2 regions of the Pectobacterium sp. A5351 genome follow, and region 1 is predicted to be linked to the other one. Evidence: predicted binding sites of a transcription regulator. Region 1 holds the regulator's gene; the other holds the start of a gene.

Region 1 (15,090 bases):
TCGGGAACCAGGAAATAAAGATAGAAGCCAACAGGCTTGGCTCTTCCGGTGGCTCACCAACGACTTTCACATTCTTCGTTAGCAGGTTATCCAGTAGCTTGGGGTCATTGACAGGAATGTAAGTCGTGTATCTGTTGCTGTCTTTTTTGATAACACTGATCTCACGCCCGTTAATACGTGCTTCACGGACTTGATCCTGATTCACTTCAGTCAAGAAGGTTGAATAATCCACCCTACGGCCATTCGACTCGCTGGGCCCAAAGCTCTGGAAAACAGACATCAGCACCACTGCGATGACTAACCAGAGAATTAGGTTTTTCGCCATGTCACTCAAGGGATTAACCTCATATTACAACTGTGTTAAAAAACAGCGTTAGGGTACTACAGTTTCCGCCCTGTCGCTACAATATACACTTCACGAGACCGGGCACGTGAGGCGTCTGGTTTACGAATTTTCACTTTCGTAAACAGGGAGCGAATTTCCCGCAGGTATTCATCAAAGCCTTCTCCCTGAAACACTTTCACCAGGAAACTTCCGTCTGGCGCTAATACATCCCGACACATACCAAGTGCTAATTCAACCAGATACATCGACTTCGGAATATCAACGGCTGGTGTACCACTCATGTTAGGGGCCATGTCAGACATCACCACCTGAACTTTGCTATCGCCAACCCTTTCGAGCAAGGCTTTGAGGACCAGTTCATCACGAAAGTCCCCTTGCAGGAAATCGACGCCGACAATCGGATCCATTGGTAAAATATCGCACGCGATAATTCGACCATTTCCACCAATTTGCGTGACCACATACTGTGACCAACCGCCGGGTGCAGCGCCTAAATCCACAACCGTCATACCGGGTTTAAACAGTTTGTCGCTCTGTTGTATTTCGTCAAGTTTAAACCAAGCACGTGAGCGCAGCCCTTTTTTCTGGGCCTGCTGCACATATTTATCGCTAAAGTGTTCCTGCAACCAGCGACTGGAACTTGCAGAACGCTTTTTATTCGCCATCGATTTTCCAACTATTCTCAGTAACACGCTCGTGGTGGGGAGAAACTTCTCACATATTACCAATCAGAACAGTCAAATTGGTTATAATCATGAGATGGCGGTAGAATGACCCGTTTTCAATCCCAACCTAAGTAAAAAAGACAATGAACCTAAGTAATAAACAAAAACAACACCTGAAAGGCTTGGCACATCCGCTAAAACCGGTTGTCATGCTGGGCAATAACGGTCTCACCGAAGGTGTTTTGGCTGAGATCGAACAAGCATTGGCGCATCACGAACTGATCAAGATAAAAGTAGCGACAGAAGACCGCGAAACCAAAGCCTTGATTGTCGAGGCCATTGTTCGTGAAACGGGGGCCGCGAACGTTCAGGTCATCGGCCACACGCTGGTGCTGTACCGTCCTGCGAAAGAACGTAAAATTGTGTTACCACGATAACACTTTTTATTTCAGGATACTCAGTTTTAACGGAAAGGTGCCATGCCTCTCGGTTAGAGAAAAGGCCGCAAGCGGCCTTTTTCTTTTCTTTACAATTTTTGCTGTTTTAATCAACAACCCAGCAAAATTTATAGATATTCGACCTTCAGGATCTCATATTCCACATCGCCGCCCGGCGTACGGATGACCACAACGTCATCTTCCTCTTTGCCGATCAGACCACGCGCAATCGGAGAATTCACAGAGATCAGATTCTGCTTAAAATCCGCCTCATCATCGCCAACAATCCGGTAGGTTTGTTCTTCTTCGTTATCCAGGTTCATGACCGTTACCGTTGCGCCAAAAATAACACGCCCGTTCGCCGTCATTTTCGTGACATCAATAACCTGTGCGTTAGACAGTTTCGCTTCAATGTCTTGAATGCGTCCTTCACAAAAGCCCTGCTGCTCACGTGCAGCGTGGTATTCTGCATTTTCTTTCAGATCGCCGTGCTCACGCGCTTCGGCAATGGCCGCAATAATCTCAGGTCGACGCACAGATTTCAGGTGGTCAAGCTCTTCGCGCAATTTTTCAGCACCACGCAAGGTCATCGGAAATTGTTTCATATTGTCTATACCTCTAAAAAAGTCCGTAAGACTCAAATAATCGTCATCCTGACGCGCTAAAAATCAAAGGCGACAGAGTCTCTGCAACGTGCAAGTCCTCACTGGACACAAAACAAAAGCAACCAGCCCCAGAACAAAATTTCCAGGCTAGCAGCGGTTTTGCATTTTGATACGTATTTTACCCCAGAGTTCAATGAGGGTCATCGTTTACTTTAGGCCTTGTTGCGCCGTAGTATGACCACATGTTACCCCGTTATTAGCTGAGATTATGCGTTTTTCATCGATTGTTACCGGACTTGCCTGCGCTTTTGTTCTGCATGCGAATGCAGCTTCTGTTGAGGATCATCGCCAATATTTACCAGACGGGGCCAATCTGGCGCTATTGGTACAAAAAGTTGGCTCAACAACACCCAGCATGGCCTTCAATAGCCAGCAAATGGCGCTTCCCGCCAGTACACAAAAGGTGATAACTGCATTAGCTGCATTACTGCAATTAGGTCCAGACTATCGATTCATCACTACGATGGAAAGCCATGGCCCTGTCACTAGCGGTATTCTGAACAGTAACCTCATAGTACGATTTAGCGGCGATCCAACGCTTAAGCGCCAGCAAATACGGAACATGGTGCAAGAATTAAGAAAGCGCGGGATACAGGAAATCGCAGGGGATGTGCTAATCGATACCTCGGTATTCGCCAGTCACGATAAAGCGCCAGGCTGGCCCTGGAACGACATGACGCAGTGCTTCAGCGCCCCACCGGGCGCCGCGATTGTCGATCGTAACTGCTTCTCTGTCTCACTCTACAGCGCGCCTAAAGCGGGTGACAATGCGTTTATCCGCGTTGCATCCTATTATCCGGTGCAAATGTTCAGCGAGGTCCGTACGCTGGCTAAAGGCTCGTCTGATGCGCAATATTGCGAACTGGATGTGGTCCCTGGGGAACTGAATCGTTTTACGCTTACAGGCTGTTTGACTCAACGCACAGAGCCGCTTCCGCTGGCGTTCGCCATTCAGGATGGGGCCAGCTATGCCGGCGCGATTGTTAAAGATGAGCTACAGCAGGCAGATATTCGCATCAAGGGCAGCCTTCGTCGTCAGACGCAGCCAGGAGCAGCGGGGAGCGTGCTGGCTCAGACACAATCCGCGCCACTGCACGATCTGCTCACCATCATGCTGAAAAAATCAGACAACATGATTGCCGATACGGTTTTTCGTACCATTGGACATGAGCGTTTTAGCGTGCCGGGTACATGGCGCGCTGGCGCTGATGCCGTGCGCCAAATTTTGCGCCAGAAAGCCGGTGTAGATTTAGGAAACAGCATCGTTGTTGATGGTTCAGGCCTGTCACGACACAACCTGATCTCGCCAGAAACGATGATGCAGGTATTGCAGTACATCGCACAACACGATAATGAGTTGAATTACATCACCATGCTTCCACTTTCCGGCTATGACGGCACGCTGCGCTATCGTGGCGGCCTGCATGAAGCTGGCGTTGATGGCAAGGTTTCGGCGAAAACAGGGGCACTACAGGGCGTATATAATCTGGCAGGCTTCATCACCACCGCGAGTGGCCAGCGCATGGCATTCGTTCAGTTCCTGTCCGGTTATGCCGTGCCGCCAGAAGACCAACGCGCACGCCGTGTCCCTCTGGTGCGATTTGAGAGTCGCCTCTACAAAGACATTTATCAGAACAATTAAAATAAGAATGCGGCCTTACCCTGATGGGGTAAGGCCGCAATAAACGAGCATTAACTAGCAGAAGAACGCATCACTTTTGATAGATAATCTCAACGCCTTCGTCATCTTCATCGTCCCAATCATCATCCCACTCTTCTTCAGCTTCTTTTTCTATTTCAGCCAGTTGTTGACGATGGTAATCGTCCCACATGAATTCAACTTTTTCCGGTGCGCTTTCAGCAATCGCCGTCACTTTCGGATTGGCTTTCAGGAAGCTCATCACATCCCAGCAAAGTGGCGTGACGCCTTCACGGTTCGCCGCAGAAATCAGGTAATATTTCCCTTCCCAGCCAAGCGCAGTCGCAATCTCTTTAGCTCGTTTTTCCGCTTCAGCTTTGTCGATCAAATCAACTTTGTTGAAAACCAGCCAACGCGGTTTTTCTGCCAAACCTGCGCCGTACTGCTCTAGCTCGTTGATAATGATTTTGGCATTTTCAACCGGGTCAGACTCATCAATCGGAGCCAGATCAACCAAGTGCAACAGAACACGGCAGCGCTCCAGGTGCTTCAGGAAACGAATCCCTAACCCAGCGCCTTCGGATGCTCCTTCAATCAAACCAGGAATATCCGCCACAACAAAGCTCTGTTCGCTATCCATACGAACCACGCCAAGGCTCGGCACCAGTGTGGTAAACGGATAGTCGGCGACTTTTGGTTTTGCCGCTGATACCGCACGGATGAAAGTCGATTTACCTGCGTTGGGCAGCCCCAGCATTCCCACGTCAGCCAGCAACAGCAGTTCCAGTGTCAGCTCACGTTCTTCACCTTTCGTGCCGCTGGTCTTCTGGCGAGGAGCACGGTTGACGGATGATTTAAAACGCGTGTTACCTAAACCATGCCAGCCGCCTTTCGCTACCATCAGGCTCTGCTGATGACGCGTCATATCACCCAGCACTTCGCCAGTTCCCTGATCGAGAACACGCGTACCAACCGGGACTTTAATCGTAATATCTTTGCCGCGCTTACCCGTACAGTCACGGCTTTGCCCGTTTTGTCCACGCTCAGCGCGGAAAGATTTTTCAAAACGGTAATCGATCAGTGTGTTCAGGTTTTCGTCAGCCAGCAGATATACGTCGCCACCATCACCACCGTCACCGCCATCTGGGCCGCCGTTAGGAATATATTTTTCACGACGAAAGCTAACACAACCGTTACCGCCATCGCCTGCCACAACAAGAATTGTGGCTTCATCTACAAACTTCATTGATTCTCTCCGCAAAAAACCAATAGAGAATATCTACGTGTTTTAGGCTTGTTATTGGTTCTCTTTGGCGTAACTTTTTGATTTTATGGCATGTAGCGTAGTTCTACTCACCATTAAAAAAACTGACGCACCAGAACGTATTCTAGCAAAGGAGCGGATTGTACCTGCCTGCTCCAATAATTTCATCTGTATTAAAAATAAGCAACACATGCAAAATGCCAAAAGTCGACGGTGCCCCTCTGCAATACGTGTTCTTTCAGGCTACTTCTGCACCAGCAATGGCGGCACACGTTCTTTCTTACCGGGGAAGAAACGATGTCCGATAGCAGAAAACATCGCACCGGCAACCACGACAAAAGCGCCCAGGTAACCAACCCAGTTCAGCACTGGCGCAGCAAAGAAAGTCGGCCAGCCTAACGCCAGTAGATCGGAAAAAAACAGCGTAAACAGCGGCGTCAGCGTAATGACGGCACTAACCTGCGATGCCTGCCAGCGCGCCATGGCCTCCGCAAGCGCACCATACCCAATTAATGTATTCGCACCGCAGAATAGCAGGCAGATAAGCTGCCAGTTGCTTAGTTGGAAAATAGCCTCAAGCTTGGTAAAAGGCGTAATAAACATAACGCAAAGCACATATAGCAGAAACAGAATTTGCTGTGATGTCAGACGCCGCAGCAGCACCTTCTGCGCTACGCCATAGGAGACCCACACCGCAGCCGCGCAGACGCCTAACAGCACGCCCAGCGTGTAGTCCGTCAGCCGGGTAAAAATCTCAATCAGGCTGGTATTAAAGAACAGGATCAGGCCGCAGATCAGCATGATCGCGCCAATGACCTGCGTGCCACGCATCTTTTCCTTTAAGATAAGTACGCTGGCGAACATCATACCAACAGGAGAAAGCTGCCCGATAACCTGAGACGCCGTCGGGCTCAGATATTGCAGAGACGAGCTAAAGAAAACAAAATTGCCTAATAATCCAGCGGTTGCAATCAGTAGCAGAACCCACCAACGCCGATGCAAGAAAACTCGCATTGGCGGTAAATTCTTACGGTATGACAGAATAATGCCGAGTCCAATCGACGCGATAAAAAAGCGATACCAAACAATCGTATAAGGTTCCATTACCACCAGAACCTGTTTCATGGCTATCGGTAACGCGCCCCAGCAAACTGCCGTAGTCAGCGCCAGACAAAGACCGATACCCGTCTGCTGTTTAGTATTCATACTTACCCAGATGGTTTACTCAGAATCAGAATGTAAAAAGCCCCGCAAAGAATTGCGGGGCTTGAATCCGTAAGACCTAACGCGAAAAATTATTCAGCAACGATGCTGATATATTTGCGGTTTTTTGGGCCTTTAACTTCAAACTGAACTTTACCATCAGTCAAAGCAAACAGAGTGTGGTCTTTCCCGCAGCCAACGTTAGTTCCTGCGTGGAATTTGGTGCCACGTTGACGAACGATGATGTTACCAGCCAGTACACTTTCACCGCCAAAACGTTTTACGCCCAGACGTTGTGCATTAGAGTCACGACCGTTACGGGTTGAACCGCCAGCTTTTTTGTGTGCCATTTAATCCGCTCTCCTAATCTTAAGCGCTGATGCCGGTAATTTTCACGTCAGTGAACCACTGACGGTGGCCTGCTTGCTTACGGTAGTGTTTACGGCGACGGAACTTAACGATCTTCACTTTTTCGCCACGACCATGAGCAACAACTTCAGCTTTGATTTTACCGCCATCGACGAAAGGAACGCCGATTTTGATTTCTTCACCGTTGGCAACCATCAGAACCTGGTCAAACTCAACGGCTTCACCAGTTGCGATGTCCAGCTTTTCCAAGCGAACGGTTTGACCTTCGCTTACTCGGTGTTGTTTACCACCACTTTGGAAAACTGCGTACATATAAAACTCCGCTTTCCGCGCACCCGTTAATAGGTTTCAGAGCACGCTATAAATATTCATAATAGGGCGCGAATTCTACGCAAAAATACTGCGGATGACAAGTGCATAATCAAAGGATGTGAAGAAAAAGAATACAACGTATGAACTGCCGTTTATCTCTCTCATTTTTCAAGTACAATCGGCGCAATAAGTTCCGTCTTGCCGATATGCAACAGCAATCTTACGGCAGTGTTGAAGACATACGTTGGCATAAACCATGAATCTAGAACAAATTACAACATTAACCGCGCAGGATATGGCAGCTGTTAATAACGTCATTCTTGAACAACTGAATTCCGACGTCGTTTTGATCAACCAGCTTGGGCATTACATCATCAGCGGCGGAGGAAAACGTATACGCCCAATGATTGCTGTTCTGGCCGCCAGAGCCCTCGACTATAACGGTGATAAACATGTCACTGTTGCTGCACTGATCGAGTTTATCCATACCGCAACGCTGCTGCATGATGACGTGGTAGACGAATCTGACATGCGCCGGGGTAAAGCAACGGCCAACGCCGCCTTTGGCAACGCCGCGAGTGTGCTGGTTGGGGATTTCATTTATACCCGCGCCTTCCAGATGATGACCAGCCTCGAATCGTTACGCGTGCTGGCGCTGATGTCAGAAGCAGTAAACGTTATTGCTGAAGGCGAAGTCTTGCAGTTAATGAACTGCAACGACCCGGATATTACTGAAGAAAGCTATATGCGCGTCATTTACAGCAAAACGGCACGTTTATTTGAAGCCGCCGCGCAATCTTCATCCATCCTTGCAGGCGCAACGCCAGAGCAAGAAAAAGCGCTTCAGGACTATGGCCGCTACCTGGGCACCGCGTTCCAGTTAATTGACGATCTGCTTGATTACAGTGCAGACGGCAAAACACTGGGCAAAAACACGGGCGACGACCTCAATGAGGGCAAACCAACGCTGCCGCTGCTGCACGCCATGCGTAATGGTAATGCAGAACAGAGTTCGCTGATTCGTCAGGCAATTGAAGAAGGAAACGGGCGCCATCTTCTGGAACCGGTGCTTGCCGCCATGCAACAATGTGGTTCGCTTGATTACACACGTCAGCGTGCAGAAGAAGAGGCAGATAAAGCGATTAGCGCATTGCAGCAGTTGCCAGAAACGCCATACCGTATGGCGCTCGAAGGCCTTGCCCACTTAGCCGTACAGCGCGATTTCTAATCGTGGTGTGAGGTACTTGCCTGATAACGTAATCACCGTTAACTCAATCGTAAGTAGCGCTGCCTTGCAGCGCTACTCGTTCGCAGACTAGGCAGTCTGGTCGATGGTGACATCATCCAGCCGAGACAACATCGCTATCGTCCCTTCACGCAAGATGAAATTAATCAGTCGGGTTCGTTCATCAACGGAAAGTTGATGGAAAATATGCACCCACGATGACATCAGCGTTGGCTCATTATCGATACGATAATATTCTGTTGGCGGATTCTCTTTTACTAGCAGAGAGTTCCTGACCTCGTTCGGCAAACTGCGAATAGAATATTCGACACCACGCCCTTGAACCCCTTTCCTTCTGCGCTTTTCCCAACCGTCGTCTCGCGCCCGTTTATTCAGCCCCTGCGGTGACTTCGGCAATCCACCTACGCCAACCAGCTCACTTGTTGCAAACCATTCTTTGTCCATACTCGTCACTCCCTTGTTTGTTTTGAACAGGCATTACGTCAACTCGCCCAAAAGTTTCCATATAATAGACTATAATTACCTAAACCGCTAACTTTTACACGTTACCGGCACACCTAAGTAATAAAGAAATGATTAAATCCCGTGCAATACTGAAACATCGCAGCCAGAGCAATACGGCAAATCAAAATAAAATGCAGGCCCCTTCTTCAGCACAGATTGGCAATCGAAAAACCTGCTCTCCATGATTCAGTCAATCATCCATTGATAAGATCGGTTCTTCATCCGACGGTGTAATACCCAACTGGCTCAGCGTAGTTGACACGCCGACTCGAAGGATATAAGCAATCAGATCATCTCTTTCTTTTTCAGACAGTTGTTGATAAATCTGCATCCATACCGCCAAGGCCGCGGGCTGTTTCGTCGAGTAGTCAGAAGGCTCGATTTCGAGTAATAGGGATTTTTTTACTATATCCGGTAAGCTGTGAATTGAGTACTCCACTCCTCTTCCCTGGACGCCTTTACGGCGACGCTTCTCCCATCCATCCTCACGGGCGCGCTTATTCAATCCTTGTCTTGATTTCGGAAGGCCGCCGACTCCAACCAATTCGCTGGTAGCAAACCACTCTTTTTTCATTGCCTTTCATCCTGATAGTGCCATCCCTAACAAAAACGCGCTTATTTGGAAATTAATTGAGAATTTTAAGGAAAATTAATGCTATATTATTTCCAAATAGTAATGTCATGTTAGCTCGGCATATAACTAACATCCGTTATTTATACCACTAATCTACAGTCGTCTTATAGCAAATAAGGGAAGGAATATGATTTTAAGGAAACAAGACTGGCATCCCGCTGATATCATTGCTGCACTGCGCAAGAAAAACACGACGCTGGCGGCAGTATCGCGAGCGGCCGGATTAAGCTCATCAACGTTAGCTAACGCCCTCTCACGCCCCTGGCCCAAGGGGGAATGGCTTATTGCTGATGCGTTAAATATTCACCCCTCAGAGATTTGGCCAAGCCGATACTACGATCCGGAAACCAATGAGCTTATCGACAGAAAAAAACTCATCCGCCCCGATTAAAAAAGAAAAGCCGGAGATCACTATCTCCGGCTTTTTATTCAACGTCACGTATTACAAGAATTTCAATGATTAATTCTTGATGAACGTCTCGCCTAGCTCAATATCCTGCTTCAACGTATCCAGCATGCTGCTAAGCGCGTTTTGCTCAAAAGCACTTAATGTGCCGATGTCTTTACGCTCTACGACGCCGTCTTTGCCCAATAGCACCGGCTGAGCGAAGAAGCGGGCATATTTGCCATCGCTTTCAACGTATGCACATTCCACCACACCGCTTTCGCCTTGCAGTGCACGAACCAGAGACAAACCAAAGCGTGCAGCAGCCTGACCCATAGACAAAGTGGCCGATCCGCCACCTGCTTTGGCCTCAACAACCTCGGTGCCCGCATTCTGAATACGCTTGGTCAGATCGGCCACTTCCTGCTCACTGAAGCTGATACCAGGAACCTGAGACAGCAGTGGAAGAATCGTCACACCAGAGTGTCCGCCGATAACTGGCACATTAATATCCTGTGGCTGTTTGCCTTTCAGCTCAGCAACGAAGGTATTGGAACGGATGATATCCAGCGTGGTAACGCCGAACAGTTTGTTTTTGTCATACACTCCAGCTTTTTTCAGCACTTCAGCAGCGATGGCAACGGTCGTGTTCACTGGGTTAGTGATAATACCGATGCAGGCTTTCGGGCAGGTAACCGCAATTTGCTCAACCAGATTACGCACAATTCCCGCATTGACGTTGAACAGATCGGAACGATCCATACCAGGTTTACGTGCCACACCAGCAGAGATCAGCACGATATCCGCGCCAGCAAGCGCAGGTTTAGCATCTTCACCGCTATAGCCTTTGATCTTCACTGCTGTAGGAATGTGGCTCAGATCGACAGCAACACCCGGCGTGACCGGAGCAATATCGTAAAGGGATAGTTCTGAACCTGAAGGAAGCTGGGTTTTGAGGAGGAGTGCGAGTGCCTGACCGATACCACCTGCTGCTCCGAGAACTGCAACTTTCATCCTAAACTCCTTATTATCGTAAAATAAAAAAGTGCCGTGAATTCATTTGGTTATAAACAGAATATAAAAAATGGGGATAAGATCAGTCTACTCACCTTTCTGCAAATGACATGAGAGACAAAAATACGCTATGTCTCTAATAATAAATCAAAAACAACCATTCGTTTGAAAGGTAAGTAAAGTTAATAAGCTATTGAGCTATAACGCGGTGTTCATTCACGTGCAATTAACCGGTGCGCTACATTACACCGATCAATGGCGTCCAAACAACATCATTCTGATAACATTTAATTTACTTTTATGTGACGCAGGACGCATTTCTCGGACTACTCACGGACCGAATTTTTGTGAAAACAGCGACTAGCACATATCTGAGGAAATAGACTGGAATTATAGGCGATTTAATTGCATAAAAATTCACACAACTGCATAATAGAAGGATTAACCATAACAATTAATCCGGTGCAGAATGCGAAATTCGACAAAACAAGAAGACCTCGTTAAAGCGTTCAAAGCGCTGTTAAAGGAAGAGAAGTTCAGTTCCCAAAGCGAAATTGTTCAGGCATTGCAAGACGAAGGATTTGAAAACATCAACCAATCCAAGGTGTCACGCATGCTAACGAAATTTGGCGCCGTGCGCACACGCAATGCAAAAATGGAGATGGTGTATTGTCTCCCAGCCGAACTCGGCGTTCCTACTACCTCCAGCCCGTTGAAGAATCTTGTGCTAGACGTGGACTATAACGATGCGGTCATCGTCATCCATACCAGCCCAGGAGCCGCGCAGCTCATCGCCCGTCTGTTGGATTCACTCGGGAAGTCAGAGGGAATCCTCGGCACCATCGCGGGGGATGACACGATCTTCACCACCCCGGCAAGAGGCTTCAGCGTCAAACAGCTTTACGAAGCTATTCTGGTGCTCTTCGAACAAGAGCTGTAACTCACTCGCCCGCTACCGTTTTTATTACTCGTTTTTTACTGGGTATTTTCGCTACGTTTTCTTTGCTACGTGTAGGATCGCTACACGTAGCAATTATTGCCAAAACGCTTACACCGCGGGCAGTTCAGCCAATGGCCAACGTGGTCGAACGGATACCCCCAGCGTCTGACTGGCGCCATGCATCAGACGTACACTGCCCGCATAGGCAATCATCGCACCATTATCCGTACAGAATTCAGGACGCGCATAAAACACTTCGCCGCCACGTTTTGCCATCACTTCACCTAAGCGCTGGCGTAGCGTCCGGTTTGCACTCACGCCCCCCGCCATGACCAGTCGCTTAAAGCCCGTTTCATCCAGCGCACGACGACACTTGATCGCCAGTGTATCCACAACGGCATCTTCAAATGCACGAGCAATGTCGGCACGCGTTTGATCATCATCGCCGTTGCTACGAATCGTATTGGCTGCAAACGTTTTTAGCCCAGAGAAGCTGAAATCCAGACCGGGACGATCGGTCATTGGGCGAGGAAACGTAAAGCGCTGCGGATCACCCGCCTGCGCCATTTTCGACAACATCGGGCCACCGGGGTAATCCAGCCCCAGCAGTTTCGCCGTCTTATCAAATGCTTCGCCCGCCGCGTCATCAATCGATTCGCCCAGCAAACGGTATTCACCAATGGCCGTCACGCTGATGAGCTGCGTATGTCCACCAGAAACCAGCAGCGCCACGAAGGGAAACGCCGGTGGATTATCTTCCAGCATCGGTGCCAGTAAATGCCCTTCCATATGGTGCACAGGAATCGCCGGCACACCCCAGGCAAACGCCAGAGAGCGGCCGACTGTCGCCCCCACCAATAACGCGCCAACCAAACCAGGGCCGGCGGTATAAGCCACGCCATCGATATCACTCGCCTGCAACCCGGCTTCACGCAGCGCCGCCTGAATTAACGGGACCGTTTTACGCACGTGATCGCGTGAGGCAAGCTCAGGCACTACGCCGCCGTAATCCGCATGTAATTTGACCTGGCTGTATAACTGATTGGCGAGCAAACCGGTTTCTGTGTCATAAATAGCCACGCCGGTTTCATCACAGGATGTTTCGATACCCAATACGCGCATTGCTGTTCCTACTTTGATGACGATACAAGCGCTCGTTGAATGCCGCTTGCTTCAAACTGTGGATAGTCTACCATAAGCGCCCTGATTTCTGCGCTGGCCGTGGTTGGGTGTTTTATGATCACCACAATGCTTTACAAAGGCGTCACGTTTGCAGTAGAATTCCGCACCATTTTGAAAAGGCTGGCACAAGGCCAGCGGCAAACCGAATTTATTGAGGTGAGAGGCACATGCCGGTAATTAAAGTACGTGAAAACGAGCCGTTCGACGTAGCTCTGCGTCGCTTCAAGCGTTCCTGTGAAAAAGCAGGTGTTCTGGCTGAAGTTCGTCGTCGTGAGTTTTATGAAAAACCAACGACCGAACGTAAGCGCGCTAAAGCTTCTGCCGTGAAACGTCACGCGAAGAAACTGGCTCGAGAAAACGCACGCCGCACTCGTCTGTATTAATTTTCAGGAGGGTTTCCCTCCAACGCGTGATTAATCCGCAGACTTAGCAGTTGCATACGAAGGCCGTGCTTTCCGAAAGGAAGCGCGGCTTGTTGTCGTTTATAAGCTATATCTAATGTAACCACCTTACAGAAAGATATACATCAGGGGCTTATGGCTGGACGAATCCCACGCGTATTTATTAATGACCTGCTGGCTCGCACCGACATCGTCGATCTCATTGACGCGCGCGTCAAACTGAAAAAGCAGGGCAAAAACTTCCATGCGTGCTGTCCATTCCATCACGAAAAAACCCCCTCATTCACCGTAAACGGTGACAAACAGTTCTACCACTGTTTTGGTTGTGGCGCACACGGCAACGCCATTGACTTTTTGATGAATTACGATCGTCTCGAATTCGTTGAAACCATTGAAGAACTGGCCACCCAATACGGCCTCGAAGTGCCTTATGAAAGCGGCACTGGCCCAACCCAGTTAGAGCGTCATCAGCGGCAAAGTCTGTACGAATTGATGGGACAGCTCAGCGGGTTCTATCAACAAGCACTAAGCCAGTCAGTCGGTACGCCAGCGTTGCAGTATCTGCAACAGCGCGGTTTAAGCGCAGAGGTTATCAGCCATTTTGCGATCGGCTTCGCCCCGCCCGGCTGGGATAACGTCTTAAAGCGCTTTGGCCGCAATAATGATGACCGCAGCACATTGAACGATGCCGGCATGCTGGTGACTAACGATCAGGGCCGAACGTACGACCGCTTCCGCGAGCGAGTGATGTTCCCCATTCGCGACAAACGGGGGCGAGTGATTGCTTTCGGCGGACGCGTATTAGGCGACGGTACGCCAAAGTACCTTAACTCGCCGGAAACAGAGATTTTTCATAAAGGTCGCCAGCTGTACGGCCTGTATGAAGCGCAGCAAAGCCACGCGGAGCTAAAGCGACTTTTGGTTGTTGAAGGCTATATGGATGTGGTGGCGCTGGCGCAGTTTGGTATTGATTATGCGGTGGCGTCGCTGGGTACTTCGACGACCGCCGATCACATTCAGTTACTCTTTCGCGCCACCGATCTAGTGGTGTGTTGTTATGACGGAGACCGTGCCGGCCGCGAAGCGGCATGGCGCGCACTGGAAACTGCGCTACCCTATTTGAACGATGGTCGTCAGCTACGCTTTATGTTTCTGCCGGACGGTGAAGATCCCGACACGCTGGTACGTAAAGAAGGCAAAGCCGCCTTTGAACAGCGCATGGAACACGCTCTGCCGCTGTCGCAGTTTCTGTTTGAAACGCTGCAACAGCAGGTGGATATGAGTTCGCCCGATGGCCGTACCAAGCTCAGCACGCTGGCGCTACCGCTAATAGGCCAGGTACCGGGAGAAACGCTGCGGCTGTATTTACGCCAGCAGCTCGGCAACAAGCTGGGCATTTTGGACGACAGCCAGTTGGACAGGCTACTGCCGAAAGTGGCAGAGCAGGCGCAGTCTTACCAACCGCCGCAACTAAAAGTCACAACTATGCGTATACTTATAGGACTTTTAGTACAAAACCCCAGGCTGGCGGCAGAGGTTCCTGACCTCGCGCTGGAAGGGATTGAAGAAGACAAAGTGGCTGGTTTATCGCTGTTTCAGGATTTGGTGAAAACCTGTAACGCCAGCCCGGGAATGAACATGGGTCTGCTGTTGGAAAAATATCGTGACAGCAAATACCGCAAGCAACTTGAAACCATGGCTTCATGGAACCATATGATCGTAGAGGAAGAGCTCGACGAGAAGTTCAGAATCAGTCTGGCAGAGCTCTACGATCAGCTGTTGAAACAGCGACAAGAAACATTGATTGCCCGTGACAGAACGCACGGGCTCAACGCCAAAGAAAAAAAAGAGCTTTGGTCGTTGCAACTGGCGTTGACCAGAAAA
Region 2 (15,090 bases), 210 kb from region 1:
ACCAGACCCGCCCCCTTTTCAATACGGCTGAGAGAATCATCAATCATGGTGCCGATCTCTTTCGCTGCCGTCGCGCTGCGTGCCGCCAGCATCCGTACTTCAGACGCAACCACCGCAAAGCCTTTACCGTATTGACCGGCACGCGCCGATTCTACCGCCGCATTCAGCGCCAGCAGGTTAGTCTGAAAGGCAATGCCGTCGATCACACCAACAATATCGGAGATTTTGGCAGAGCTCTGCTTGATGGAACGCATGGTATCAACCACTTCAGAGACAACATCGCCGCCGCGAGACGCAGAATTAGAGGCTTTCAGCGCCAGATCGTTAGCTTTACGCGTGTTGTCTTCGTTGTTTTTCACCGTCGACATGATCTGCTCCATACTTGAAGCGGTTTCATCCAACGAGGCCGCCTGCTGCTCGGTACGACTGGAGAGATCGATGTTGCCGGAGGTGATTTCCTCAACGCCGACGCTGATCGCATCGGTGCCGTTACGTACCACTCGTACCATGTTTTCCAGACCATCACGCATACGTTGAACCGCAGCAAACAGCAGTGCGATTTCATTTTTCCCACTGCTGTCGATCTGCGCCCTCAAGTCGCCTTCAGCAATGCGGTCAAAGACGGAAATAGCCTGATTGAGCGGTTTCACGATCATATTGGTCATGACAGACCAGGCCAGCACCGCCAGCAGCAATGCACACGCGATCGCCGTATATAAAATGGTTTCCATCAGCGTCACACGCCCATTTGAATCCGCGTAGGCTTCGTCAATGCTCTTAATCTTAAAGGCAACCAACGCTTTAGAGGATTTATCAAACGCAGCATACAGCACCGTCGATTTCCCGGCACGCTGACGATATTCATCCAAATTGCCTGCGTTAAGCGCCGCAAATGCCGGATCGATAAAGTCCTGCATCAGCGTATTGCGCTTCTCAGCCATATCCGCAGAAATCACTTTTTCTTCGTCGGACTGCGGGTATTTCAGATATTCCTGCCATTTCTCGCTGGCACCATCCACTTTGGTTCTGGCGCGTCCCAGCGCGACTTTAGCCGCCTCAACATCCCCTTTCCCCATTAATGATTCGTACAGACGCAAATCCAAACGACCACGCAACAGTAGTTCAGAGCTATCATTCAGCGCGACCAGCCCTGGCAGCACTTCCATATCGACACGAGCAAATGATTTGTTTCCTGACTGAACGGCAACCAACCCCAGAACGCCGACAAAAAGCAGTAACGCCGCTAACGAAAACACCATCATGCTGAGTGCAGTACGGATCTTTATCTTACGAAACATAAATTGTCCCTGTGGTCTGAAATAAGAGAGGGTGAGCGCCAGCTCGTTCAGTTATTTACGTAATAGCCATTATATTTCCAGACGTGTTAAATCCACGATCTGAAATAAATACGTTATAAAACCGTAATAAAGAAACGTATAAAGAAGATGATGACCGACAGAAAATAGATTTTCTGTCGGTCATTAAGATTTATTTTTTATTATTTTTCTGAGAAAGATGCTTTTCTAAGAAACGTTGCAACTCATCTTTATAAAACTTCGCTGACATCATCGTGCCATGCCCGCTGGTGTCTTTACTGGCGGGAATAAGGAACAATGCCGCCTGCTTAATTTTCTTTAGCTCATTCTCCAGGATGCCAGTTTCAACAGGATTACGCTCGTCATCCGCAGAGTTAATCACCAGAACTGGGGCCTTAATCTTATTCAGCTCCGGGGCGGCGTTATAATTTGCAGACGCCCCCCAGATATAAATAAAGTCATTCGCATCGCTGTTCGAAGGGGCCGCAAGGCGATCTTCGACCAGTTTATCCGCCTGTGCACGCGTTGGCGCTTTGCTCTGGTATGCCAGCGTGCCGCCAGTCGTGGCGATACTGAACATAATGCTGGCCGTTTTCAGCGTTGGCGGCTGCTGCGTGTACTCACCATTATTCCAGGCCGGATCGTTCTTGATGGATTCAATCAGGATGCGACGCATCATCCAGTTACGGCCAGACAGTTCATTTGGCAGTGACGCCATTGGCACCAGCGCATCCATCATGTCCGGGTATTTTTCACCCCAGAGCCAGGTTTGCATACCGCCCATGGAATATCCCATCACCAGGCGTAGGTGGTTAACACCCAGGCCTTCTTTGACTAAGCGATATTGTGCCTGCACCATATCGTTATAGTCGTACTGCGGGAATTTCATGCGTAGGTCGTCTGACGGTTTGGACGATTTTCCAGAACCAATGCTCTCCGGCATAATAATAAAGTATTTGCTACTATCCAGCGCTTGACCCGGCCCGAACAGCTCTCCGCCAAAGCCATTGGCGAGCAGCGCTTTAATCGGCTGGTTCGTTCCATGTAGCAATAAGACAGCAGGCTTGGTTTTATCACCGATCGTGTAATAGTGAATACGCAGATTTTTTAATTTTTCGCCACTGTTGAAGGTAAATTCTGGCGCAATCCAGTCACCTTCTTTGGGCTCTGGGAAATTGGCCTGTGCATACGTTAATGGTGACAGCATTAACAGAAATGCGCCCACCACTCCTGATAATATTCGATTAATCATAAATAACTCTTCGGTAACCATGAAGTCGTGTTGTCGCGATTCTAATGTCTATTAGGAAAAATCCCAATAAGCATAAGTAACCTAATAATAAAAAGAGATTATTCTCTGAATTTTTTATTTATCGCGAGAGATTCTATAAATAGTTTTCAATAAGATGATATTAAAAGAATTCCTGCCTAAATGCGTCACCCCATTTCCCATACTTTCAGCCTGAAACAGGCGAGGATAAAAACAGCAAAAGGCGGATGTTTGCTCACATTTTTAACAAGAAGAGAATCGTGTGCGGTCATATCCACGCACGAGCGATATAAGATAGGAGTAAAAAACGGGGTTGAGAGTCAAAAGCGGTAGTAATGCGTAGCGCCCGCCCACGGCAGCGCCACGTAAACATAGCTTGTCGCCATCTAATATCGTGGCGAATAACGTGAGAATGACGCCACGTTTATGGCGTTCCAAGCGGTGGACCCACTCTGGACTACGGTGCGCAGAATCCCCTGCGCGAAATGCAGGAACGTTGGCAGGAAAAAAACGGCCGCTACGGTAGCTGGACATAATGGCCCCATGACGCCAATTGCGGATCACGATAATCGAAATAAGTGCCGCAAATGCCGAACACAATAATAGTGCCGAGTATGACGGGTATAGACGTTGCATCGATATGCCCTGAAATGGTATTACAATCGACCAGAATCATTCCCCTCGTAAACCGTAAGAGCAAGAGTACGTATTATGACAACCGCGACCTCCGCCAATCTTCAGGTACGCCCAATCACCGCGCAGGACGATGCCGCTATCGCTCAGGTCATCCGTCAGGTTTCTGCTGAATTTGGTTTGACGGCCGATAAAGGCTACACCGTTTCCGATCCTAATCTGGACGCGTTGTTTGCCTTATATAGTCAGCCGCAAAGTGCCTACTGGGTGATTGAATACGAAGGCCGCGTGGTTGGCGGCGGCGGCATTGCGCCACTGGTCGCGGGTGAAGACGATGTGTGTGAATTGCAGAAAATGTATTTCCTGCCCGTCGCGCGCGGCAAAGGGTTGGCGCGTCAGTTAGCGATACAGGCGCTTGATTTTGCACGTCAGCACGGCTTTCGCCGCTGCTATCTGGAAACAACCGGCCACCTGACCAGCGCGATCCGACTGTATGAATCGCTGGGCTTCGAGCCAATTCCGCACTCAATGGGCAACACGGGCCACACCGATTGTGAAGTGACCATGCTGAAGGTGCTGTAAAAAGTGCTGTAATAGGCTGAAAGTACAGTAATACGGCGCTGTCATACCGGATAAAAAACGCCGCAGGGTGTTCCCTGCGGCATTCAGTGAGGCCTGTTCTTCGAGATTAATGACTTAATAATTAATGACGTTTGCCGTCATCATCTTCGTCATAAAAATCTTCATCATCCCCGTCTTCTTCACCTTCACCATCGGGATCTTCGAAGTAGGTGCCCCAACCGTCGTAATTCACGCCGTGGCGTTCCGCCAGTGCCAGCAGTTGTTCTACCTGTGCGTCGATCAGTTCCGCATTTAGCGCAACTTCGCTGATAGCATCACAGCACATCAGCAACACACCATCTTCCACTTCCAGCTCTTCCGCATCCGTCACTTCGTAGCCCATTTTGAAGGCTTCTACAGCGACTTTTTCCAACACTTCAAACTTCTCAGCAGAGAAATGGTGTTCAATGGTATAGAGCGCGTCAGGATCGCTGCCGTCATCCAACAGCTCTTCGATGATCAGGCGTGTCTCTTCCCGTTGTTCTTCCAGTAATTCGCGGTTTGCCATGCCTCAGTCCTCATTAATCGACGTAATAGTGCTTATTGTCCCACAGCCCTGCGGCTTGCTCCACCACAAAGTTTGATATCACCACTTGAATTTGAATAATTACACATATAAAGTGAATTTTAATTCAATCAATGATGTTGAGCCACATGGAGATGTACATCATGCAACCGTTCTACAAGCGTCATTTTTTAAGGTTAATGGATTTTACACCCGCAGAAATTGCCAATCTTTTAGCCCTGTCAACGAAACTGAAAGCCAATAAAAAAAACGGGACAGAAGTCCGCCGCCTGCAAGGTAAAAACATCGCACTCATCTTCGAAAAAGATTCGACTCGTACTCGCTGCTCTTTCGAAGTTGCTGCATACGATCAGGGCGCGCAAGTGACCTATCTCGGCCCAAGCGGTAGCCAAATCGGCCATAAAGAATCCATCAAAGATACCGCTCGCGTGCTGGGAAGAATGTACGACGGCATTCAATATCGCGGCTATGGCCAGCAGATTGTCGAAACGCTGGCGCAATACGCTGGTGTGCCAGTCTGGAACGGACTGACGAACGAATTCCACCCTACGCAGTTGCTGGCGGATCTGCTGACGATGCAGGAACATTTGCCGGGTAAACCGCTGTCAGAAATGGCGCTCGTTTACGTGGGTGATGCGCGCAACAACATGGGCAACACCATGTTGGAAGCAGCAGCGCTGACCGGGCTGGATCTACGCCTCGTGGCACCAAAAGCCTGCTGGCCGGATGCTGGTCTGGTGGCAGAGTGTCAGGCGGCGGCAGAGCAAACCGGCGGCAGCATCACGCTGACGGAAGATATCGCTACGGGCGTCGCAGGCGCAGATTTCATTTATACCGACGTCTGGGTTTCCATGGGGGAACCGAAAGAAACCTGGCAGGAGCGCATCGCGCTGCTGAAGCCGTATCAGGTGAACGCGGCGATGATTGCTGCGACGGGCAATCCGCAGGTGAAATTCCTGCACTGCCTGCCCGCTTTCCACGACGATCAGACGACGATGGGCCAACAAATGGCAGAACAATACGGTCTGCACGGTGGAATGGAAGTCACGGACGAGGTCTTTGAATCCGCGCACAGCATCGTGTTCGATCAGGCGGAAAACCGTATGCACACCATCAAAGCGGTGATGGTCGCCACGCTGGCGCAAGATTAAGATTTAGCCTGCCTTTGATATGTTTTAAAAACAGATCAGAGGTGGGAAGGCTCTTTTTCAGTGGGATTATCCCGTGTCGATGTTCTCTCGCCTGACTCCGGGCATTCAGCAGCCCCAGTGAGTGCGGGACAACACGCAATCAATTCAGGCTCAAGAAAATCACCGAAAGAGGTCAGAGGATTACGGGTAGCGTCGTAGCAGGAAACAAGGTCGAGAGCCTAAGCAATGTACATAAAAAATCCGAAAGCAAGGCACGTTTGTGGATTCTTACACAGTAGTTGGATCGTTCAACTGATCCTTAACTGCTCGGCTTAGAGTCCTTTCCCGTCATTTTGACATGAGAGGCTCGAACCACAGCCCCTCAGGTAATCGACACATGCCCTTTTATCAGAAAAAAAGGAGGAATGTAGTTATCCCATCCTTTTTGGTTGCAGTGTTGGATCAGGGCGGTGCTGTTTGCCACTCCTGCTTTATCACAGCAACGCGTTATCCTGTTACGAAGCGTTGAGGAACTTATACCGAGTATGTCCGGAATACGGTTCTGCTTTACCCCGCTCTGCAGTAAAAGAACGGCCTCCCACTCTTTGTCTGTAAAAATATTTGCCGGTCGGGTGAACACAATGGGCTTCCTTTCGCATGGCATAAGAAAGGTTGAAAAGTAAACATTGGTGATTTCTATGTAGGTGCAAACAATCCCGTCACTGCCATCATTGAGCCGCCAAGGGCGCTTCTCCACCAGAAAAGACCTGAGTCTATTTCGTCTTCCGTAATCAAATGTTTTGAGGACAATACTCATTTCATTTGTGGTCAATATTTTTTGGTCGTCATACAGTATATGACCGTAGTGCTCGCTGATATCGGGCGTTAAGTCAGTGTCGAGACAGCCTACAAGTTTATTTTCTGTTACGCCGAAATACTGACATGCCATCTTATTGCCATAAACATACTGAGAGTTACAGTCCTTTATTGCCCAGCCAAACAAAGAGTTATCAAAGTAATACTCAACAGGAGTCAAATCTGGGTCCATCAGGTTAGCCTCTGATAATGATATGTCCTTTTTTCAGAAAGAACAGCGGGATGTAGTTATCAAATCGGTTATCTCTACAGTATTCCTTTAGGCCTGATACTGAATTCAAACCTGTTTTTCTGTAGCAGCTTCTGAGTCTGCTGTTAACAGCATCGACGGTGATTGAGAGGATGCTGCTTATATCTTTAAGCATCATCCCACAGACAAGCAGGTAAATAACCTCCCATTCCTTCTCGGTAAATATTGTAGAAGGGGGCTCGAAGGTGGAGTGTTGAATTATGGTTCCATTTAGCAACGAGGTCGGTGTGATGATCCTAACATGCCTGACGCTGATAACTGTGCCTATACAGTTGCGATGTTCATCATAGATTGGCTCCTGAATATTGTAGGCAGGCTGCATTATTTTTTCCGTGCCTTGAATATGCGTTGTAATGGCTCTCACCGCCTTACCAGTACGCTCTATCTCTCGTTCCTGCTGGTTAAAAATGTCTGAAAATTCGGCGACAGGAACAGGGATATCCCTAATGTTCAAGCCTTCATAATCATAACGAGTTGATATGGTTTGCCAGGTTTTAAAGGTGTTATTGACATAAACAAAACAGGAATTTGTGTCTTTTATTGCCCAGCCGACAAGAGGATCGCTTTCAAACATTGCGATTAATCTGTCAGGTAACGTAATTTGTGTCATCAGTGTATCCCTACATTAAAATTACCCTACATAAAATATGCCGTACCTGATATGCACCTGTTTATAAAAACTAAAATAGAATAAAAAGTCTGTGACAGGCCAATGCCAGGGAAAACATCCTACATAAATTAAAGTAATAATATACCTATAATCGAAAGGTCATAAGGTTTTCTAGCAAGAAAATCATTTTCTTAATAATGCCAGTCAGTTAAGCAACTGACTGGCTATTTTTTCTATGCCTTGCGGTATTTACGTAGGTTTTCCTTTACCACGCTGTAGAAGGGGAAAACCACCGAGAGGCATCTGAGGCATTATTTTCTTCCATTTTATGGTTGAACGTTCCTTGTTCACAAAAATCCTACACCAGCGACGCGTCGATTTTCACTACAGCTTTGCGTACGTGTGCCAGTTCACCAACGGCACACAGCGGTTTGTGTACTTCACCTGGGAAGAAGACGACAAAATCGCCTTCCTGCATCACAAACTGTTTTTCCTGTTCACCCGATGGCAGGAAGGCAATATCTTTATCCGCCAACCAATCGGTATCCGGCTTGCCCGCAGGCAGGTTACTGAAGGTCATCCCTTCCACGCCGGACAGCACAATCTGAATGTCCAGATATTTGGCGTGATACTCAGCACGGCGTTTTTCCAGCAGATCGGTGCTGTCGTTGGAGATCAGCACAAACACGCTGTTGCCCTCAATATCATGCTTGCCCAGCGGCGTGTCCGCCGTAATATTTTGCTTCACGTATTCAATCGCTTCGCGCAGTTTGGCAGGCAGATAAGGAACCAGTTCAAGGTGGTGGACATTGCCAGTAATCATAAAAACCTCGTTATATAGAAAAAATGAAACTCTGTTTTATAAACCTTATACTCTCCAAATGTGACGCCCGCCAGAGCGTTAATCCGAAAAAGTGAACTGTCCATCACTCTTCCCCATTGACGGTCTTCCACCTGCAAGCGTTATGCATACCACCCCCTATCCGCAACCGATTGCGATGCGTAAAAAACCACGTTTTCTGCTTGAAATAGCCTAGTCGGCGCGTATAATTCCCGACAGTTTTCCGGGAGGGGTCATGCACTGTTACACCAAAAAATCCGCTGCTTATGTTGGTTCTCAACCACAACTGCCATCCGGCAGCCAGCCAGCGTTTTCCTTTCCGTTGCTCAATCATTCCATTAAGAAAGCCCCTCAATGAGGGGTTTTTTTTTGTGCCCTATCATCCACGACGACGCCCTTTCAGGGCATCGTTTTGTGGCATCAAAACGCGTTCAGGCATTTTTTTGCCGACAGCTCGGGCAGCCAGATACGACATTTCCTGTTTACTCGTGAGGAGAAAGACACCATGGTCAATCCGCTCTATCAAAAACATATTATTTCGATTAACGACCTCAGTCGGGAAGATTTGGAACTGACGCTGCGTGTCGCCGCCAGCCTGAAAGCCAAGCCTCAGCCTGAGCTGTTAAAACATAAAGTGATTGCCAGCTGCTTCTTTGAAGCCTCCACCCGGACGCGTTTATCCTTTGAAACCGCGATGCATCGTCTCGGTGCCTCCGTCGTCGGCTTCGCCGACAGCAACAACACCTCGCTGGGGAAAAAGGGCGAAACGCTGGCCGACACCATCTCCGTTATCAGCCAATATGTTGATGCCATCGTGATGCGTCATCCGCAGGAAGGCGCGTCCCGCCTTGCGACCGAGTTTTCCGGTGGCATTCCGGTACTGAACGCCGGTGACGGTGCGAACCAGCACCCGACGCAAACGCTGCTCGATTTGTTCACCATTCAGGAAACGCAGGGACGCCTGAACAACATCAACATCGCGATGGTCGGTGATTTGAAATATGGCCGCACCGTGCATTCACTCACGCAGGCGCTGGCGAAGTTTGAAGGCAACCGCTTCTACTTCATCGCTCCAGACGCGCTGGCGATGCCGGACTACATTCTGAGCATGCTGAAAGAGAAAAATATTGCTTACAGCCTGCACAACAGCATTGAAGAAGTCGTCGGCGAGCTGGATATCCTGTACATGACGCGCGTGCAGAAAGAGCGTCTGGATCCGTCCGAGTACATCAACATCAAATCCCAGTTTGTACTGCGCGCGGCGGACCTGCACAGCGCCCGCTCGAATTTGAAAGTGCTGCACCCGCTGCCGCGCGTCGATGAGATCACCATTGATGTGGATGCCACACCCTACGCCTATTATTTCCAACAGGCGGGCAACGGTATTTATGCCCGTCAGGCGCTGCTGGCGCTGGTCCTGAATCGCGAACTGGTTCTGTAAGAGGAAGAAACCATCATGACACACGATAATAAATTACAGGTTGAAGCGATCAAACGTGGCACGGTGATCGACCACATTCCCGCACAGGTGGGTTTTAAACTGCTGACGCTGTTTAAACTCACCGCGACAGACCAGCGCATCACCATCGGCCTGAACTTGCCGTCCAACCACCTTGGGCGCAAAGATCTGATCAAGATCGAAAACGTCTTCCTGACCGAACAACAGGCGAATCAGTTGGCGATCTACGCGCCGCAGGCGACCGTCAATCAGATTGATGACTATGACGTCGTGCGCAAGCTGGTGCCGACGCTGCCAGAGCATATTACTGGCGTGCTCATCTGCCCGAACAGCAACTGCATCAGCCGCAGCGAACCGGTGTCCTCGTCGTTCAGCGTTAAACAGCGCGACGGCGACGTTCACCTGAAGTGTAAGTACTGCGAAAAAGAGTTTGAACGTCAGGCCGTGCTGCAAGATCGTTAGTTTTCTGTTTTACCCCGCGATGGACATTGCCTGCGGCGGGGCTTTTTTGAATAATGGCTGCGTCCGCGTAATGCCGATCGTTTAAGGATCGAGATACCGGGGCGACCACGGCGTGAGGCATCCCTACGGGAACCTCATCACCGCGTTTCCCCGAAATCCATGCTTGAGTGGCTGGCATTCTACGTCCGCGTTCCTTTTACGCCCCCATCAAGGAGATACCATGTCACGCATTATCAGCACTGAGCACGCCCCTGCCGCCATCGGCCCCTATGTTCAGGGCGTTGACCTCGGCAGCATGATCATCACGTCCGGCCAGATTCCGGTGAACCCGAAAAGCGGTCTGGTAGCAGATAACATCACCGCGCAGACGCGTCAGTCACTGGAAAACGTACAGGCGATTGTGGAAGCCGCTGGCCTGAAAGTTTCCGATATCGTGAAAACCACGGTATTCGTGAAAGACCTGCACGACTTCACCCTGGTGAATACCGCCTATGAAGCCTTCTTCAACGAACACGATGCCCCGTTCCCGGCTCGCTCTTGCGTTGAAGTTGCCCGCCTGCCAAAAGACGTGAAAATCGAAATCGAAGCGATCGCCGTTCGTCGCTAATTATCGACATGACTCTCCCCCAAAAGCGCACGATAACCCGTGCGCTTTTTTCTGTTCTTTCTTTCACCACCACAACATTATCGCTATTCCCAATCCCTTTTCAGGTCAAAAAACAGGCAAAAATCTGCCAGCCCGCATGTAGCAAGCCTTCCCGCTCCCACCGCCTTTTTTGACTGTTTTTTGCACAGGTTCAAATTCCCTCCGACATGAAGATTTCTTTGCTCTATATCAATTTTGGGGCGATAAAAGCGTAAACACCCCTACGCAATTTCAATATATAGTGCCTATCCTATAAACACGACCCATATGTAGTGCTTATCCACAATATCATCCACAGCCCTCTGTAACCCTTGTCAGTTACGGCTTTCGCCTGTGGATAACCTTTCGAGAGGAAGAAAACGTGAAACCAGTAGTGATTAAACGGGACGGTTGCCAGGTGCCTTTTGATGAAGTGCGTATCAAAGAGGCGGTTGAACGCGCGGCGCATGCAGCCGGTGTCAATGATGCAGACTACTGCGCAACTGTGGCCTGTGCGGTCGCTCAACAAATGCAGGATAAAACGCGCGTAGATATCCGCGATATTCAGAACGCGGTCGAAAACCTGCTGATGTCCGGCAATTACAAGCAACTGGCGCGAACCTACATCGAATACCGCCACGATCGAGATATCGCGCGTGAACGCCACGGTCGGCTGAATCAGGAAATTCGCGGTCTGGTCGAGCAGAGCAACATGGCGCTGCTGAACGAGAACGCCAACAAAGACAGTAAAGTCATTCCCACCCAGCGCGACCTGCTGGCTGGTATCGTCGCCAAGCATTACGCCAAACAGTACATCCTGCCGCGTGATGTGGTATTGGCGCACGAACGTGGCGAGATTCACTATCACGACCTCGACTATTCGCCCTTTTTCCCGATGTTTAACTGCATGCTGATCGACCTGAACGGCATGCTGACCAATGGCTTCAAAATGGGTAATGCGGAGATTGAGCCGCCGAAGTCGATCTCCACGGCCACTGCCGTCACGGCGCAGATTATCGCGCAGGTCGCCAGCCACATTTATGGCGGCACCACGATCAACCGCATTGATGAGATTCTGGCGCCGTTCGTCACCGCCAGCCATGCGAAACATAAAGCCGTGGCAGAAGAGTGGCAAATTCCAGATGCGGAAAACTATGCCTTAACCCGCACGGAAAAAGAGTGCTACGACGCCTTCCAGTCACTGGAATACGAAGTCAACACGCTCCATACCGCTAACGGCCAGACGCCGTTCGTGACCTTTGGTTTTGGGCTCGGCGTCAGTTGGGAATCGCGTCTGATTCAGGAATCGATCCTGCGCAACCGCATTGCCGGACTGGGTAAAAACCACAAAACGGCGGTATTCCCGAAACTGGTTTTTGCTATCCGCGACGGTCTGAACCACAAAGCGGGCGATCCAAATTACGATGTCAAACAGCTTGCGCTGGAGTGTGCCAGCAAGCGCATGTACCCAGATATTCTGAACTACGATCAGGTCGTGAACGTCACCGGTTCGTTCAAAACGCCAATGGGCTGCCGCAGCTTCCTCGGCGTTTATGAAGAAAACGGCCAGCAGATTCACGACGGCCGTAATAATCTGGGTGTGATTAGCCTGAACCTGCCGCGCATCGCGCTGGAGGCCGAAGGCAATGAAAGCCGTTTCTGGACGCTGCTCGACCAGCGTCTGACACTGGCGAAGAAAGCGCTGATGACGCGCATTGCGCGGCTGGAAAACGTGAAAGCCCGAGTTGCCCCCATCCTGTATATGGAAGGCGCCTGTGGCGTTCGCTTAAAAGCGGACGACAGCATTGCGGATATCTTCAAGAACGGACGCGCCTCCATTTCGCTGGGCTATATTGGCCTGCATGAAACGATTAACGCGCTCTTCGGCAACCAAACGCATGTTTTTGATGACGAGGCGCTACGTGCCAAAGCCGTGGCCATCATCATCCGTCTGAAAAAGGCAACCGAGCAGTGGAAATCGGAAACGGGCTATGGCTTCAGCCTGTACAGCACGCCGAGTGAAAACCTGTGCGACCGCTTCTGCCGTCTGGATACCGCCGAGTTTGGCGTCGTGCAGGGCGTGACGGACAAAGGGTATTACACCAACAGCTTCCACCTTGATGTGGAGAAGAAGGTGAACCCTTACCAGAAAATCGACTTCGAGCTGCCCTATCCGCCGCTGGCTAACGGTGGGTTCATTTGCTACGGCGAATACCCGAACCTGCAACACAACCTCAAAGCGCTGGAAGACGTGTGGGATTACAGCTACAGCCGCGTGCCTTACTACGGCACCAACACGCCGATCGACGAATGCTATGAATGTGGCTTCACCGGTGAATTCGAGTGCACCAGCAAAGGCTTCACCTGCCCGAAATGCGGTAACCACGATTCGGCCCGCGTTTCCGTCACACGCCGCGTGTGCGGCTACCTCGGTAGCCCGGATGCACGCCCGTTCAACGCGGGTAAGCAGGAAGAAGTGAAGCGTCGTATCAAGCACTTAGGTAACGGTCAACTGGGATAATCCCTTCTGGGCCGCAGCAATGCGGCCCGTCTTTCGCGGCACCGTCAACACGCGCCCGCTTCATAACATGGGCTCTACCGTATGAATTACCACCAGTATTATCCCGTTGATGTCGTCAACGGCCCCGGCACCCGCTGCACGCTGTTTGTCGCTGGCTGCGTGCATGAGTGCGTGGGGTGCTACAACAAAAGCACCTGGCGACTGAACTCCGGCCAGCCGTTTACGCAGGAACAGGAAGATCGGGTCATCGCCGATCTTCAGGATACGGTGATTCCACGACAGGGCATTTCGCTGTCTGGCGGCGATCCGCTGCACCCACAAAATGTGCCTGACATCCTGCGGCTGGTCGAACGCATACGCGCAGAATGCCCAGGCAAAGATATCTGGGTCTGGACAGGCTATGTGCTGGCAGAATTGACGCCGGAGCAACAACAGGTGGTCGATCTCATCAACGTGTTAGTCGATGGGAAATTTGTGCAAGACCTGAAAGATCCCGCACTGATTTGGCGCGGCAGCAGTAATCAGGTTGTCCACCGCCTGCGGTGATCGATAAGCGGCTACTGAAGCGGTTGCTGCTTACCCAGTGAACGTAATTGATCGGATTCCAGCACGGTGACCCGCGCTTTGGGCTCGGGTGAGAACGCCTGATTCAGCAACGCCTGCGCGACTGTTTTCCCCTCAATGGCTCGCCACTTTGCCGGGAACAGGCGGAACAGCGGGGCGGCCAGACTTTCTAGCGGACGGCTATCCTCTCTTTCCCCCAGCAGCATCGACGGCTGTGCCAATGTCAGATGCTGCCAGCCCTGCTGCCGCAGCGATTTTTCCGCTTCTCCCTTCACTCGCGAATAGAAGAAAGGTGACGTCGCATTCGCACTCAGCGAACTGACGACCAACAGGTGCGTCGCGCCCAGTGCCAGCGCCACTTTTGATCCTTCCACCACCAGCGTGTAATCCACATAGCGGAACGCCTGTTTACTGCCTGCCGTCTTGAGCGTCGATCCCAGACAGCAAAAGGCGATGTCGACAGGATCGGTCAATTGTCCTAGGGCGGTAGACAGATCGGGATCGTGCGGATTGACCACTTTCTCCGACGGTGCCAGCGGCTTACGGGTCGGCGCATAGATCGTCTCTACCCGATTATTGGCTTTCAACAGCTGTAACAACTCGTGCCCCACTAACCCCGTTGCACCTAATAACAGTACTCGGCTCATCGGTTTCCCCCTTGCTCTACGTCTTGCGCTATCTCATCTTTTTCGATTTCTGTTGTTATTAATGACAAACGTTATTTATGACAAATGTTATCTCTACTGAACCTGCTCATCGCGCTGCCAGTAGCGTTTCTTACCAAAGCCCAGCGCATTGTCCGTCATCTTGATTTCTGTCAGATCGAGCCGCCAGATCGGCGCTTGCGATGCCCGGGCAATGGGAAAACGCGTGTTATACCGCGCTCTGGCCTGCTGGGCTTCATCGCCCTCCAACAGCACCGCCTGCCCCCGAAACTGCACGCCTTTAATCAGCATCACGCTCTTCGGCTGACCGCTGACCGTACCCGCCACCTGCGGTAGCCTCGCCATCATTTCACCGTGGCGCGTCTGCAACTCTGTCATTAGATAGAAGGCTATTTGTTGATCGTCATAAGTATAGAAGCAACTCGCACACCATAATTCCGAATTTTCACCCACGCATAACGTCAGTACGTGCAACTTCTTCAAATAGCGGGAGATTGCCTCAAGATCGCTGCTTATTTCTCTCGGTTCTTTCTGCATTACGCTGCCTCAATCCACTTTCTGAACGAACGTATCCTGCCCGACCACTAACTGCCCTTCCACAGAATGCGGCAGCATGGTTTGCAGAGGCTGGCCGGTGTGTTTATCCAACAGCAGGGAGTGAGGTTCTCCCTCCGCAAACAGCTGCTGTTCCCCCCACTGGCGTAGCGCCACGACGAGCGGG

What was found. Region 1 encodes ArgR, which controls arginine synthesis, uptake and breakdown. Its sites were predicted from a motif close to ANTGAATAAAAATACANT; they were not measured.
Region 2: the regulator ArgR is predicted to act here: its motif matches at 4,460-4,477, upstream of argF (ornithine carbamoyltransferase).

What each region holds. Positions count from the first base shown of each region.
Region 1 covers NZ_CP116477.1:590,383-605,472, reverse strand. The annotation lists gene ftsH (ATP-dependent zinc metalloprotease FtsH) at 1-325, opposite strand, end outside; gene rlmE (23S rRNA (uridine(2552)-2'-O)-methyltransferase RlmE) at 382-1,011, opposite strand; gene yhbY (ribosome assembly RNA-binding protein YhbY) at 1,155-1,448, shown strand; gene greA (transcription elongation factor GreA) at 1,577-2,053, opposite strand; gene dacB (serine-type D-Ala-D-Ala carboxypeptidase) at 2,322-3,755, shown strand; gene cgtA (Obg family GTPase CgtA) at 3,826-4,998, opposite strand; gene O1Q74_RS02785 (DMT family transporter) at 5,260-6,222, opposite strand; gene rpmA (50S ribosomal protein L27) at 6,312-6,569, opposite strand; gene rplU (50S ribosomal protein L21) at 6,589-6,900, opposite strand; gene ispB (octaprenyl diphosphate synthase) at 7,157-8,128, shown strand; gene O1Q74_RS02765 (DNA-binding protein) at 8,216-8,590, opposite strand; gene O1Q74_RS02760 (DNA-binding protein) at 8,841-9,224, opposite strand; gene O1Q74_RS02755 (helix-turn-helix domain-containing protein) at 9,412-9,675, shown strand; gene mdh (malate dehydrogenase) at 9,745-10,683, opposite strand; gene argR (transcriptional regulator ArgR) at 11,153-11,623, shown strand; gene tsaD (tRNA (adenosine(37)-N6)-threonylcarbamoyltransferase complex transferase subunit TsaD) at 11,732-12,745, opposite strand; gene rpsU (30S ribosomal protein S21) at 12,973-13,188, shown strand; gene dnaG (DNA primase) at 13,342-15,090, shown strand, end outside.
Region 2 covers NZ_CP116477.1:379,715-394,804, reverse strand. The annotation lists gene O1Q74_RS01865 (methyl-accepting chemotaxis protein) at 1-1,298, opposite strand, end outside; gene O1Q74_RS01860 (alpha/beta fold hydrolase) at 1,489-2,568, opposite strand; gene O1Q74_RS01855 (GNAT family N-acetyltransferase) at 3,298-3,801, shown strand; gene rraB (ribonuclease E inhibitor RraB) at 3,923-4,348, opposite strand; gene argF (ornithine carbamoyltransferase) at 4,510-5,517, shown strand; partial or broken gene O1Q74_RS01840 (hypothetical protein) at 5,631-5,735, opposite strand; gene O1Q74_RS01835 (PAS domain-containing protein) at 5,879-6,544, opposite strand; gene O1Q74_RS01830 (helix-turn-helix transcriptional regulator) at 6,549-7,232, opposite strand; gene O1Q74_RS01825 (YhcH/YjgK/YiaL family protein) at 7,591-8,055, opposite strand; gene pyrB (aspartate carbamoyltransferase) at 8,579-9,514, shown strand; gene pyrI (aspartate carbamoyltransferase regulatory subunit) at 9,530-9,994, shown strand; gene ridA (2-iminobutanoate/2-iminopropanoate deaminase) at 10,215-10,601, shown strand; gene nrdD (anaerobic ribonucleoside-triphosphate reductase) at 11,002-13,140, shown strand; gene nrdG (anaerobic ribonucleoside-triphosphate reductase-activating protein) at 13,222-13,686, shown strand; gene O1Q74_RS01795 (hypothetical protein) at 13,698-14,351, opposite strand; gene O1Q74_RS01790 (YhbP family protein) at 14,445-14,906, opposite strand; gene O1Q74_RS01785 (winged helix-turn-helix transcriptional regulator) at 14,916-15,090, opposite strand, start outside.